DNA from 3 places in the Arthrobacter sp. YAF34 genome. Region 2 is predicted to be linked to each of the others. Evidence: riboswitches for the same ligand, from Rfam matches in the RefSeq annotation. Region 2 holds a riboswitch; each other region holds the start of a gene.
The links. A riboswitch is a leader RNA that binds a small molecule or an ion and turns the genes downstream of it on or off. The one in region 2 is predicted to bind S-adenosylmethionine.
Positions count from the first base shown of each region.

Region 1: another riboswitch for S-adenosylmethionine. It lies ahead of AB4Y72_RS11225 (aminotransferase class V-fold PLP-dependent enzyme); the one in region 2 lies ahead of metX (homoserine O-acetyltransferase MetX).
Region 3: another riboswitch for S-adenosylmethionine. It lies ahead of AB4Y72_RS13730 (DUF1737 domain-containing protein); the one in region 2 lies ahead of metX (homoserine O-acetyltransferase MetX).

Region 1 covers NZ_JBFRCV010000008.1:21,351-25,827, reverse strand. Annotated here, with positions in the region: gene AB4Y72_RS11235 (Nramp family divalent metal transporter) at 1-206, opposite strand, end outside; gene AB4Y72_RS11230 (class I SAM-dependent methyltransferase) at 352-1,146, opposite strand; gene AB4Y72_RS11225 (aminotransferase class V-fold PLP-dependent enzyme) at 1,287-2,765, opposite strand; SAM riboswitch class IV at 2,800-2,913, opposite strand; gene hisN (histidinol-phosphatase) at 3,014-3,826, opposite strand; gene rsgA (ribosome small subunit-dependent GTPase A) at 3,904-4,477, opposite strand, start outside.
Region 2 covers NZ_JBFRCV010000002.1:240,031-244,507, reverse strand. Annotated here, with positions in the region: gene AB4Y72_RS03455 (LysR family transcriptional regulator) at 1-43, shown strand, start outside; gene AB4Y72_RS03450 (MFS transporter) at 167-1,549, opposite strand; gene metX (homoserine O-acetyltransferase MetX) at 1,716-2,909, opposite strand; SAM riboswitch class IV at 2,921-3,036, opposite strand; gene AB4Y72_RS03440 (bifunctional o-acetylhomoserine/o-acetylserine sulfhydrylase) at 3,189-4,477, opposite strand, start outside.
Region 3 covers NZ_JBFRCV010000010.1:122,720-127,196, forward strand. Annotated here, with positions in the region: gene AB4Y72_RS13725 (hypothetical protein) at 1-653, opposite strand, end outside; SAM riboswitch class IV at 986-1,100, shown strand; gene AB4Y72_RS13730 (DUF1737 domain-containing protein) at 1,209-1,457, shown strand; gene AB4Y72_RS13735 (rhodanese-like domain-containing protein) at 1,454-1,873, shown strand; gene AB4Y72_RS13740 (O-succinylhomoserine sulfhydrylase) at 1,874-3,082, shown strand; gene AB4Y72_RS13745 (hypothetical protein) at 3,087-4,178, opposite strand; gene AB4Y72_RS13750 (glycosyltransferase) at 4,175-4,477, opposite strand, start outside.

The DNA.
Region 1 (4,477 bases), on a different contig from region 2:
ATGTTGGCGACGACGAGGACCCACACCAGCAGGTAACCGTACCTGGCTCCGGCGGTCAGGTTGGCGGCCACGTTTCCGGGGTCCACGTAGGCAATCGACGCCACGAACGCCGGCCCCAGGAGGGTGATCAGTGCCCTGCGGGCACCTGGATGCTTGTAGGTGCGTGCGCCCCGCGGCGGTTGTTCGTGTCCCGTTACGTCCAACACTGCCAGCTCCCGTGATTGGCGCGTCCGCGTTGACGCGATGATCGGCACCGGCAGGAAAGCCGCCGGCGTCAAAGTTACCTTCAAAGTTATTATTGCCTACAAATGATTATTAGGCACACCGAAACCATGGGCTTCCGCGTTTGGCTCAGACCGTCTTGAAGGACCGCCACGTCTGCGTCAGGTAGGGCAGCTGGAGAAGGTCGCCGGGGGCGTGGCCTAAGTGCTCGTGCAGGTACCAGTCGAGGTTGGCCGAGACCTTGGCCCGGGTGGCCGGCGACGCCGCGAGGTAGTAGCTGCGGGACTTGGCCAGCTCCTGGATATCCTCCGTGGTGACGGCATCCTCCCACCGGGTCAGGTGGCTCTCCAGCCCGGTGAACTCGGGACCTAGGGGCGGGCGAAAGTGGGGTTTGTGGACGTCTCCGGCATGCATGATGCGGGAGAGCCGGTGCACCCAGGGCACGGCGGTGTCCAGTTGGTTCCAGATCAGGCCCAGCACGCCGTGCGGCCTCAGGATCCGGGCGATTTCGGCGCTGGCCAGCTGGGGGTCGCACCAGTGCCACGCCTGGGCAACCGTGACCAGGTCGAACCGCTCGGGCTCAAGGCCCGTCCGCTCGGCGGTTCCCTCGACGGCGGTGACATCCGGCAGGGTCCGGCGCAGCTGCTCGAGCATGTCCGCCGACGGGTCAACGGCCACCACGTGCAGGCCCCGTGCGGCCAGGAGTGCGGTGAACTTTCCGGTGCCCGCACCAACGTCCGCGGCGTCCCGGGCTCCCGCCGGGATCAGCCAGTCAGCCGATTCCTGCGGGTAGCCCGGGCGGACGCGTTCGTAGTGCGCTCCGCCGTCCTGGAAGCTTTGTCCGAGTTCCTGGCGGCGCACACCCTGCAGTTTGGGGCCACTGTGCCTTTTGAGGCCACTGGGCATTTTGGGTTCACTGCGCATTTGGGGGCCACTGGGCATTTTGGGCACGCTGTGCAACGTGCGATCTCCTTCGGCAGGTCCTTGATGTCAGTACCTTTCGAATTTACCGCACTGGTTCACCGCACTGGACCGGGTCCCGATTCTGCCGCCCGTAAGACGCCTTAGTCCACACTGCAGGGTGCGGCACCGGCCGTGCCCGGGGTGTTCGGCGCCCAGTGCGGGTAGCTGCGGTTGTCGTTGGCCGGCACCCAGCGGCCGGCGTCCACCACGTAGTCCCAGCCGAGCCCGTCTTGCCGCAGGTGCCGCAGGCCGGCCAGGAGCCGCTCGGCATCCTCCAGCCGCGACCCGAGGCCGAAGCTGGCCCGCAGGGAGCCGGCGGGCAGGCCGAGCCGTTTGAGCAGAGGGTGGGCGCAGAAGCGGCCGTCGCGCAGGCCGATGCCGTGTTCGGCCGACAAGTAGGCGGCCACCAGTCCGGCGTCGTAGCCTTCGACGGAAAAGTTCACGACGCCGATGGTGCCGGCGCCCGGCTCATCGCCTGCAGGGGACGAACGGTAGGACGAAGCGGGCGTCGAATCGGCGAAGATCCGGTGGACCGTTACCCCCTCGATCCGCTGGAGCCCTTCGACGAGGAAGGACCGGATGGCTTCTTCATGCCCGTACCACTGCTCCGTGTCCAGGGCAGCGAGCACCTGTGTGGCGCGGGCCAGCGCTGCCGCGCCCAGGACATTGGGCGAGCCGCCCTCATGCCGGGCCGGTCCCGTGGTCCAGCTGACGGAGTCGAGCCGGGCGTCGCGGACTGCTCCACCGCCGGCCAGGTGCGGGGTGCCGGCGTCGAGCCAGTCGGTCCGCCCCACCAGCACGCCGGCGCCGAACGGGGCGTACAGCTTGTGCCCGGAGAAGGCGAGGTAGTCGACGTCGTCCGCGGCGATATTTATCCGCCGGTGCGGGGCCAGCTGGGCGGCGTCGACGACGATCCTGGCGCCGTATTCGTGCGCCAGTGCGGCGAGGGCCCGGATGGGCAGGATCTCCCCGGTGACGTTGGAGGCGCCGGTGACGGCCAGCAGGCTCACGCCGCCGCGGGCGAGCTCGTCCCGGAGGCGGTCCACGGTGGCGGCCAGGGTGGGGGCGGCGACGACGCTGCGGTGCGGGACGTTTTGCCAGGGCAGCAGGTTGGCGTGGTGTTCGATGTCGAGGTAGAGGACCTCGCCCGCCGGCCGGCCCTCGCGCAGCGGCAGGCAGCCGGCAAGCAGGTTCAGGGAATCGGTGGTGTTGCGGGTGAAGATCACGGAATCGTCCGGCCGGCCGCCCACGAAGCCCCGCACGATGTCCCGGGCGTTCTCGTAGACCGAGGTGCTGATCTGGGACGCGTAGCCGGCGCCGCGGTGGACGCTCGCGTAGTACGGCAGGATTTCGTTCAGGTAGGCCGAGACCACGGACAGGGCCGGGGCGGAGGCGCCGTAATCGAGGTTGGCGTAGCGGGCCGAGCCGCCCTGGATTAGCGGGGCCTGGATTTCGGCCCCGGTGACGGCGGCCAGCGGCCGCGCGGCGGCAGTGATGCGGTGATCGGTCCGCCCGGCAGCATGGCTGGCATCGGTACCGGGGTGGATTTCGGGGGCAGCAGGAAAAACGGCAGTTGTCATGGGACCTCACTCGGACAGGACCCCCCCTCGTGGGAATCCGCGCTTGCCGTGTCCGTTCCGGACCGGCCAGGTCGTCACCCGGGGCACCCCGCCGCGTCTGGAGGGTTGCCGGCCAGCAAACCGGGGTTTAGCGCTGGCACTCGTGACCTGCATCGAGCGTAGGACATCCGCGCCGGCGGGGAGAAGGCAGTCCCCGAATGTGAAGCGGATTGTTACGCGCGCGGAACGCGCGCACCTGCAGCGCGCACCTAGAGGAGGTCGTCGAGTCCGGGGTTGAGCCGCTTGAGCACTTCCGAGTGGAGGATCGAGTTGGTGGCCAGCGCGTTACCGCCGAAGGGTCCGTCCTCGCCCTCGAGCGAGGTGAACCGGCCGCCGGCTTCAGTGACGATCGGCACCAGGGCGGCCATGTCGTAGAGGTTGAGTTCGGGCTCGCAAGCGATGTCCACCGCACCCTCTGCCACGAGGCAGTATGACCAGAAGTCGCCGTAGGCGCGGGTGCGCCACACCTCCTCGGTGAGGCCCAGGAACTCGTCCAGGTTCCCGCGCTGCTTCCAACCGCCGAGGCTGGAATAGGACAGCGAGGCGTCCTCAAGCTTGGAGACGTTGGAGACCTTCAGCCGGGTGGCCGCGGCCAGCGAGCGGCCCGTGTAGGCGCCGGAGCCCTTGGCCGCCCACCAGCGCTTGCCCAGAGCAGGGGCGCTGACGACGCCGACCACCGGCTCGCCCTCGTCAACGAGGGCAATCAGGGTGGCCCAGACCGGGACGCCGCGGACAAAGTTTTTGGTGCCGTCGATCGGGTCAATGATCCAGCGGCGGGAGCCGTGACCCGAGCTGCCGAATTCCTCGCCCAGGACGGCGTCGCGTGGACGGGACCGGGAGAGCTGGCCGCGGATGGCCTCTTCGGCGGACTTGTCGGCATCGGTGACCGGGGTGAGGTCGGGCTTCGTTTCGATCCGAAGGTCGAGCGCCTTGAAACGGCTCATGGTCTGGGAATCGACGGAATCTGCCAGGACATGGGCAAGGCGCAGGTCATCGTTGTAGCTCGAAGCGGATTGGCTCATGGTTCCAAACTACCGGGAAAGCGGGCCTCCAGCCGGGAGGCCGCGGCGCTGCGCCGCGGGCCGGGAAGCGGCGCCGCTCAGGACACGGTGCCCAGTTCCTTGGTTTCCTGGGCTTCCTGACGGGGGTCCGTGCCCAGCAGCCGGCGCAGGGAGGCCAGCCGTGCAGGCCCCGACGCGCCAGCGTGCCCGGCCGCAACCCAGGCGTCGACGCCGCAGTTGACGGCGGTGGCGTCGTGCTTGCAGCCGCGTTCGCAATCGTCGGTGCCCGGTTCCAGATCCGGGAAGGAGCGCAGGATCCGGTCCGGGTCCACATGGGCCAGTCCGAAGGACCGGATGCCGGGGGTGTCGATGATCCAGCTGCCGGCCGGGGCATCGTTGACCTTGAGCGCCAGCGCGGAGGAAGACGTGTGGCGCCCGCGGCCGGTCACCGCGTTGACGCCGCCGGTGGCACGTTCGGCCCCGGTCAGGGCATTGACCATGGTGGACTTGCCCACGCCGGAATGGCCGAGCATGACGGTGACCTTCCCGTCGAGGTAGCTGCGGAGCTGGGACACCGCGTCCTTGTCCAGCCGGGCGGAAAGCCCGTCATCGGAGCGGGCGTCGATGCCGGACGCTGCGGAGTCGGCCGTCTTGGAGATGATGACGGGGAAG
Region 2 (4,477 bases):
TCGGCAGGAAATCAGGGAGCGCCGGGAGGTGCTCTCCGCCTAAGTCCCGGGTCAGGTCAGGCTACCGTCGGCGCCGCGTTCCGCCGTTAACGCAGGCTGCCCGGCTCCGTGAGTGCACGGAGCCGGGCAGCCTGCGCCCTAACGAACGTTCCTCGGGGCGGCGGGGTTACCGCTTGCCCGCGGTGAGGAGGTCTGCGGTGCCCTGGGCGTCGGCGGCGTCGACGTCGTGGAGCGAGATGCCGCGGGTCTCCTTGAGGAAGAAGACGGCGACGGCGGTGATCGCGCAGGCGATCAGGAGGTAGATGGCCACCGGGACAGAGGACTTGTACTGGCTCAGCAGGGCGACGGCGATGATCGGCGCGAGCGAACCGGCCACGATTGAGGTCACCTGGTAGCCGAGCGAAACCCCGGAGTACCGCATGCGGGTCGGGAACATCTCAGCCATGATGGCCGGCTGCCCCGCGTACATCAGGGAGTGGAACAGCAGCCCGATGATGACAGCGGCGAGGATGACGAAATCGTTTCCGGTGTCCATCATCGGGAAGGCGAAGAAGCCCCAGGTCGCACCAAGAACGGCGCCGGCCATGTAGACGGGCTTGCGGCCCACGCGGTCCGAGAGCCTGCCGACCATGGGGATCACGGCGAAGTGGATGAAGTGTGCCACCAGCAGGAGGAGCAGGATCCGGGCGGTGTCGGCATGGACCACGGTCTTGAGGTAGGTAATCGAGAACGTGACCACGAGGTAGTAAAGGATGTTCTCCGCGAAGCGCAGGCCCATCGCGGTGAACACGCCTCGGGGATAGCGGCGGAAGACCTCTGCAACACCGTAGCCCTTGTTCTCGACAGTGACTTCCTTCTGGGCCTCCAGGAAGATCGGGGCGTCGCTGACCTTGGTGCGGATGTAGTAGCCAATGAGGACGATCACGGCGGAGAGCCAGAAGGCGACTCGCCAGCCCCAGGAGAGGAAGTCCGCGGAGGACAGCACGGAGGACAGAATGAACAGCACGGCGGTGGCGAAGAGGTTGCCCAGCGGAACGGCGGACTGCGGCCACGCGGCCCAGAAGCCGCGGGACTTGCTGGGGCTGTGCTCTGCGACGAGCAGGACGGCGCCGCCCCATTCACCGCCGACGGCGAAGCCCTGGGCGAAGCGCAGGAAGACCAGCAGCGCGGGGGCCCAGTAGCCCATCTGCGCAAAGGTGGGCAGGCAGCCCATCAGGAAGGTGGACACGCCGACCAGGATGATGCTGACCTGGAGCAGCTGCTTGCGGCCGAACTTGTCGCCGAAGTGGCCGAAAACGATCCCGCCGATCGGGCGTGCGATGAAGCCGACGGCGTAGGTGAGGAACGCCGCGAGGATGCCGTCCAGTTCGGTCTGGGAATTCGGGAAGAATGCCTTGCCAAAGACCAGGGTGGCCGCAGAGGCGTAGAGGAAAAATTCGTACCATTCCACGACGGTGCCGGCCATCGAGGCCGCCACCACCTTCTTCAGGCCGGACGTCTTGACGTCCGACCCGTCTGCTCGCGTTGCCGCGGCGTTTTCCGTGCTCATGAGAACTCCTTCGGTGTCGCCTTCGACACCCTGTGGACCATTAGGCTGAGACGTGTGTGAGTTTGCACACACAGCGTCATTCTCAACGAGTATGGGTCCAGAGGTCGTGGGCCACAACGACCATTACTGCAGAGAGCATCTGCAAAAATGCACAGCGGCGCGGCGACTAGCCGAAGAAGCTGCTCCGCAACTGGCCGCTTAGCTGGCCGATTTCGGTCAGGAAGCCGTCGTGGCCGATCGGCGCCTCGATGATGTGCAGCTCGGCGCCGCCCGGCAGGGCCTCGGCCAGCGCACGGGACTGGGCCGGGAAGTACAGCCGGTCCGAGTCCACGGCAGCGACCAGGAATTCGGCGGTGGCGGAGGCGAGCGACTCGCGAAGGCTTCCGCGTCCGCGGCAGACATCGTGGCTCATGAGTGCCTCGGTAATGGCGATGTAGCTGTTGGCGTCGAAGCGCCGGACCAGCTTGTTGCCCTGGTGGTCCAGGTAGCTTTCCACCTGGTAGCGCCCGCGCCCGGCCAGCGATCCGGCCTCGAGGGGAGCCTCGGGCTCCTGTGCGTTCCGGCCGAACCGGCCCTCCAGTTCTGCCGCGGAGCGGTAGGTGATGTGCGCGATTCGGCGGGCGAGAGCGAGCCCTGCGACGGGCTCCGGGCCGCCGTAGTAGTCCCCGCCGTTGAAGTGGGGATCCTGGCGGATCGCCAGGGTCTGGGCCTGTGCAAAGGCAATCTGTTCGGCGGTGCTGCTGGCGCCGACCGAAATCACGGCGCAGCGCCGGACCCTCCCGGGGTACATCACGGCCCATTCCAGCGCCCGCGCCCCGCCGAGTGAGCCGCCCAGTACGGCGTGCCAGCTGCCGATGCCCAGGGCATCGGCCAGGCGTGCCTCCGCGGCGGTGGTGTCCCGTAGCGTGACGAGCGGGAACCGCGATCCCCACGGGCGCCCGTCCGGTGCCGGCGTGGACGGTCCCGTGGAGCCGTAGCAGCCGCCCAGGATGTTGATCGACACTACGAAGTACTTGTCCGTATCCACGGGAGCCCCCGGTCCGGCCAGCTGCTCCCACCAGCCGGGTTCCGCGCTGGCGCCGCGGGTCACATGGGTGTCGCCGGTCAGGGCGTGCTCAATCAGGACGGCATTGGACGCATCGGCGTTGAGGGACCCCCACGTCTCGTAAGCGAGAACCACGTCCGGCAGCGCGACCCCGGATTCGAGCTGCAGGTCGCCGATCCGGAGGTACTGGACGCGTCCGTCCGGCACCCGGGGATCCGCCCCCGGGGCAGGGCCGGCGGACGTGCTTCCGGGCGCACCGGAAGTCCGGGCTGGTTGGGTTTCGGGTACACCCGTGCGGGTGACGGCAATCGTCATCTGAGGACCTAACTTCGCGCTTGCCTGCCGTCAGCTGACCGGCAGGCCAGGTCTTCACCCGGGGCACCCCGCCGCAAAAGGAGGGTTGCCGGCCAGCAAGCCGGGGCTGTCGCTGGCACTCATGACCTGCATCGAGTGTACGAAACAGGGTGCCGGTATGACCAAGATTGTGACTTCCGTGTGACACCCCGGTGTCCAGTGCACCGGGACCGCCGGAAACCACCGAGGCCGCCCGAGCGTTACGGCGACCTCGACGGCTCCGGCGAATGCGGCGTGTCCTTAGGCGCCCTTGGCCGCGCGGAATCCGGCGTCGAGGTCCGCGAGGATGTCATCGATGTGCTCCAGGCCGACCGAGAGCCGCACCAGCCCCGGGCTCACGCCGGCCACGGCCTGCTGCTCGGCCGAGAGCTGGCTGTGCGTGGTCGACGCCGGGTGGATCACCAGGGAGCGGACGTCGCCGATGTTTGCCACGTGCGAGTGCAGCTCGAGGGCATCGACAAACCGCTTGCCGGCCTCGGCTCCCCCGGCGATCGTGAATGCCACGACGGCGCCGGTCCCCTTGGGCCCGTACTTGCGCCCGCGTTCGTACCAGGGGCTGGACGGCAGTCCGGCGTAGGCGACCGACTCGACGTCGTCCCTGGCCTCCAGCCATTCGGCGACGCTGGTGGCGTTGGCCACGTGGCGTTCGACGCGCAGGCTGAGCGTCTCGATGCCCTGGGCAATGAGGAAGGCGTTGAACGGGGACACGGCGGAGCCCAGGTCGCGAAGGAGCTGCACCCGGGCCTTGAGGATGTAGGAGAGGTTGGCCCCGAGGGCGCCGCCGGCACCGAGGTCGCGGGCGTAGACCAGCCCGTTGTAGGTGGGGTCCGGGGTGTTGAAGCCCGGGAACCGCTCGGGGTCCTTGCCGAAGTCGAAGTTGCCGGAATCAACGATCACGCCGGCGATCGCGGCGCCGTGGCCGCCGAGGTACTTGGTGGCGGAGTGGACCACGATGTCTGCGCCCCACTCGATCGGACGGATGAGGTAGGGGGTGGACAGGGTGTTGTCCACGATCAGGGGCACGCCGGCCTCATGGGCCACCTTGGAGATGCCTTCGATGTCCAGCACGTCCTGGCGCGGGTTGGACACCACCTCGCCGAAGAACAGCTTGGTGTTGGGCTGGACGGCGTCCCGCCAGTGGTCAAGGTTGTCCGGGTCCGCAACGAATGTCACGGAGATGCCGAACTTCTTCAACGTGTGGGCGAGCAGATTGTACGTTCCGCCGTAGAGGCTGGGGCTGGCCACTACATGGTCCCCGGCTTCGGCCACGTTGAGGATCGCGAAGGTCTCGGCGGCCTGGCCGGAGCTGAGCAGCAGGGCCGCGAGGCCGCCTTCAAGGCTTGCCACGCGCTGTTCGACGGCGTCCTGGGTGGGGTTGCCGATCCGGGTATAGATGGGGGCGAGCTCGGCCAGCGCGAAGCGGTTCGCGGCGCTTTCGGCGCTTGGGAACACGAACGACGTCGTCTGGTAGATCGGGAGGGACCGCGCCCCGGTGGCGGAGTCCGCCTCCTGACCGGCGTGGATCTGGC
Region 3 (4,477 bases), on a different contig from region 2:
GTTTTCGTCTTCTCCAGGACCACTGCCAGCGGGGCCATCGCGTTGCGGGCCGGGGTGCCGAACACCAGGGCGACGTAGTCGGCACCCGGGATGAACTCCTGGACCAGCTGCCCGGGCGCCATATTCTTCCAGCTCACGGCGGCGGTCCCGGCCAGCAGGTGGACGGCGCGGGTGCCTTTGAAGATCCGCGGCTTGACCACGACGGGGCCGTTGAGGTCCGCCAGGGACGCCGGCGCGGCAGCCAGGTCCCCGGGGACCGCGAAGCGCGGAACCGGAATGCCGGCCGCCTGCAACGCCCATGCGGTCAACAGCCGGTCGTTGGCGAGGGCCACCGCGGCAGGGTCGCCGACGATGATCCGGACGTCCCGCCCGAATCCGGCGCGGGCCGCGGCCAGGACCGGCAGCTCCACGCTGAGGGTCGGAATGATGACGTTGATGGCTTCCCGGTCCACCAGCCGGCGCAGGTCCAGCACCATGTCCGGGTCCGTCGCCGGCAGGAGCCTGACCGCTGCCACCGCTGGGCCGTCCCCGGCTTGACGGGTATCGGCGCGGGCGTCGGAGCCGAGGCAGGGGACGCCGCGGGCGGCGAGCTGGGCCGCGACGGTCCGGCCGGCGGCGCTCGCTACACCGGTAACCAGTATGCGCGGACCCATGATTGCTCCATTCCGCCGTCACCTGCCGGGCCGCGGCTGCGGCTCCGGCGGTCTCCCGGCCCCTAGTTCCAGACAGTGTGGAATTGCTGACACGTTGCTTCGTGGCCGGGGCGTCGGTCCGGTCCCCACCAGTACACGGCGCATCGTCGGGCCGCGCACGAGTGGGTGGTACCCGAAAATGGGACCGGGCACTACTCGCCCCGTCCGGCGTCTGCGCCGCGCCGCGCCGCGCCGCCCCGGTTATTGGGCCTCGGGCCTTGGGCGTGATCCGGTTACGGAACATGACGACGGCGGCGGTGCGGGTCGGCGTCGTAAGTGTTACGTTTTTGGGGAGTAATGAGAACCGGTGCCAAGCCCTGACTGGCCGGTCGGCAACCCTCCCTTTCGCGGCGGGGTGCCTCAGGTGAAGACTCGGCAGAATCACCATTCGAACTGCAAGCGTGAAAGAGGAGATCCGTCGTGCCCGACACGTCCGCCCCCGTAGTACCCGAAAAGGCATCCCCAAACACAGCCCCCGGTGCGACGTCCGGAGCCGCATCCGCGGGGGAGCAAAAGCTGGCCTACCGGCTGTTCACCGGACCGGATGACCGCGATTTCTGTGAGCGCGTGTCGGCCGCCCTGGCCGAGGGCTATGTCCTGCACGGAAGTCCCGCCGCCACCTTCAACGGCAGCACGGTGATCGTGGCGCAGGCGCTGGTCCTGCCGGCGGCGATTGCCAGCGCGGACGCCGCCGTAGCCAACGCCGTTGATGAACTCGACGCTGACGAGTTTGGCGCGGATGAGGCCTTCGAGGGCCACGCATGAGCTACGCCGGAGACCTCAGCCCGCAGGCCGCGTGGGCCAAACTGGAGGCCGGAGCCGTCCTGGTGGACGTCCGGACCGAGGGCGAATGGGCTCACATCGGCGTCCCGGACACCACGTCCGCGGGCGAGACGCGCAATGATCCGCTCTTCATCCAATGGAACCTCGCCGGCGGCGCGCCCAACCCGCACTTCGTCGACCAGCTCCGGCGGCAGGCCCCGGAGGACACCGGCGTGGAACTGGTGTTCCTGTGCCGCTCCGGCGCCCGGTCGATTGCCGCCGCGAGGGCCGCAACAGCCGCCGGCTACACCTCGTACAACGTTCTCGAGGGCTTTGAGGGCGAGCCCGACCGCTCCGGCGAACGCACCGTCAACGGCTGGAAGAACCGCGGCCTCCCCACCAAGCTCGGAAAGATTTAAGTGACTTTCAATCCCGACGCCGCCGGCTGGTCGGCCGACACCCAGGCCGTCCGTGGCGGCCTTGACCGCACCGGCTTCCAGGAAACCGCCGAACCGATCTTCCTCAACTCCGGTTTCGTCTACGAGTCCGCGGCCGCCGCCGAGCGCGCCTTCACCGGCGAGGACGAGCGCTTCGTCTACTCCCGCTACGGCAACCCGTCGGTCGCGACCTTCCAAGAGAGGCTCCGGCTGCTGGAGGGAACCGAGGCGTGTTTTGCGACCGCGTCGGGCATGTCCGCCGTGTTCACCGCCCTGGGCGCGCTGCTGGGGGCCGGGGACCGGGTGGTCGCCGCCCGCTCGCTTTTCGGCTCGTGCTTTGTGATCCTCAATGAGATCCTGCCGCGCTGGGGCGTCGAGACGGTCTTTGTCGACGGCCCTGACCTGGAACAGTGGCAGTCCGCGCTGTCCCGGCCCACGACGGCGGTCTTCTTCGAGTCGCCGTCGAACCCGATGCAGGAAATCGTGGACATCGCCGCCGTGAGCGAGCTCGCCCATGCGGCGGGGGCCACGGTGGTGGTCGACAACGTCTTCGCCACCCCGCTCCTGCAGCGCTGCGGCGACCTCGGCGCGGACGTAATCGTCTACTCCGGCACGAAGCACATCGACGGCCAGGGACGCGTGCTGGGCGGGGCGATCCTAGGCACCAAGGAATTCATCGACGGACCCGTCAAGCAGCTCATGCGGCACACCGGACCGTCGCTCTCGGCCTTCAACGCCTGGGTCCTGACCAAGGGGCTGGAGACCATGGGCCTGCGCGTCAACCATTCCTCGGCCTCCGCCCTGCGGCTGGCCGGATGGCTTGAGGGACAGCCCGCCGTCAGTTGGGTGAAGTACCCGCTGCTCCCGTCCCACCCGCAGCACGATCTCGCGGTGAAGCAGATGAAGGCCGGCGGCACCGTGCTCACGCTGGAGCTTTCGCCCTCCCCCGGACGCACCGCCAAGGAAGCCGCCTTCGCGCTCCTGGACGCGCTGCGGATCATCGACATTTCCAACAACCTCGGCGATTCGAAGTCCCTGATCACCCACCCGGCCACCACGACGCATCGCGCCATGGGTCCGGAGGGCCGCGCGGCGATCGGACTCAGCGACGGCGTGGTGCGGCTGTCGGTGGGCCTGGAGGACGTCGAGGACCTGATCCGCGACCTCGGCCAGGCCCTCAAGCAGGTCTAGGCGCTCACGCCCAGGCCCTCTTGAGCGCCCGCCAGGCGTCGTCATCGAGCATGCTGGACGGCGTGACGGCGACGGCGGTCGCCCCGCCGGAGACAGACGCCTCCAGCCCGGCTGCCAGGTCAGCGGCCGAGATCCTCCCGTCCTTGGCCCACATCCCGACCGAGACAACGAACTTGCCGGACCGCTTCACCATGGCCCTGGCCAAGTCCGCGGAGTAGGAGGGAGCGGCGTCGTTGAGCCCGAAGTAGTCCCACAGGACCAGCCGGTCCGCGGCCGCGGCGAGCAGCCCGTAGTCATGGCCGCTCTCGGGCCGGTCACCGGCCGGGTCGTGCCACGGCGCCCGGACATCCATGTCGAGCGTGGCACCGTTGGCGTGCGCGGCTGCCGCCGCCTTGGCCACGACGGCTGCCAGCGACTTCGACCGCCAAGCCCCAAGCGTGGGATCTGCGACGTCGATGTCCCCGTTCGCGAGCCGCGGCCAGTCCGCCCGGCCGCTGGCCAGCCGGTACGAATCGCGGTCGTCGCCGCCGTAGGTGTTGTTGTCGAACATCAGTTCCGTCAAGGCCACGGCGTCCGGCCGGTAGCGCTTGGTCACCTCGGCCACGAAGTCGATGAGCCGCTCCCCGACCGGTCCCGTGGTGAGAGCGGTGACGCTGGCGAAGTCCTTGGACCGGGTCCCGTCGAAATTGATGCCCGCCAAGCCCGGGTTGGTGCTGATCCAGCCCGGAACCAGCAGGTCCACGGTCAAGGTGATCCTGCGCTTCCTGCCATCCCTGCCGGTCCCCAGCGCCTTGATCGCGTCGGCCACGTGGTCCCTGCCCGGGACAGCCTCAGTCTCGGGGTGGGCGGCCCAGGGGAACGCCGTCCAGTCCAGCCGGCCGACGCTGATGGTGACGCCGTTGGCGTTCACCTCGTCGAGCCGCCTGGCCAGTTCCGGCAGCGTGGAGGCGGCGTCGACCACCGTTTCGTAGCCGACGCCGACCGTGCGTTCCGCGGCGGGCGCCGTCGGTCCGCTGGGCCCCCCGCACCCCGTGGCTGCGAGTGCCAGTGCGGACAGGAGTGCCAGCGCGGGGAAGGCGGCCGGTCCGCGCCTCAAACGCTCACCTTCGCGCGCGGGTCGGGGGCGGTGACGCTGACCACTCCGGTCCGCGTCAGCTTGTTCCAGCGGGCCTCCTTGCCGCGGAGTTCCTGCACCAACGCGGCCACCATGGTCAGGCTCGTGAACACAGAATAGAGCGGGACGAGCGGGAGCGCCCAGACATGCCGCAGGTCTTTCCACGCCCTGTTCATGGCGAGGGCAAACACCGTGAGCAGCAGCGTGATGACCAGCCCCACCCAGCCAAGGATTGCCCAGACGTCCGCGCCGAACGGGCTGCGGCCCAGCGCCAGGAGGAA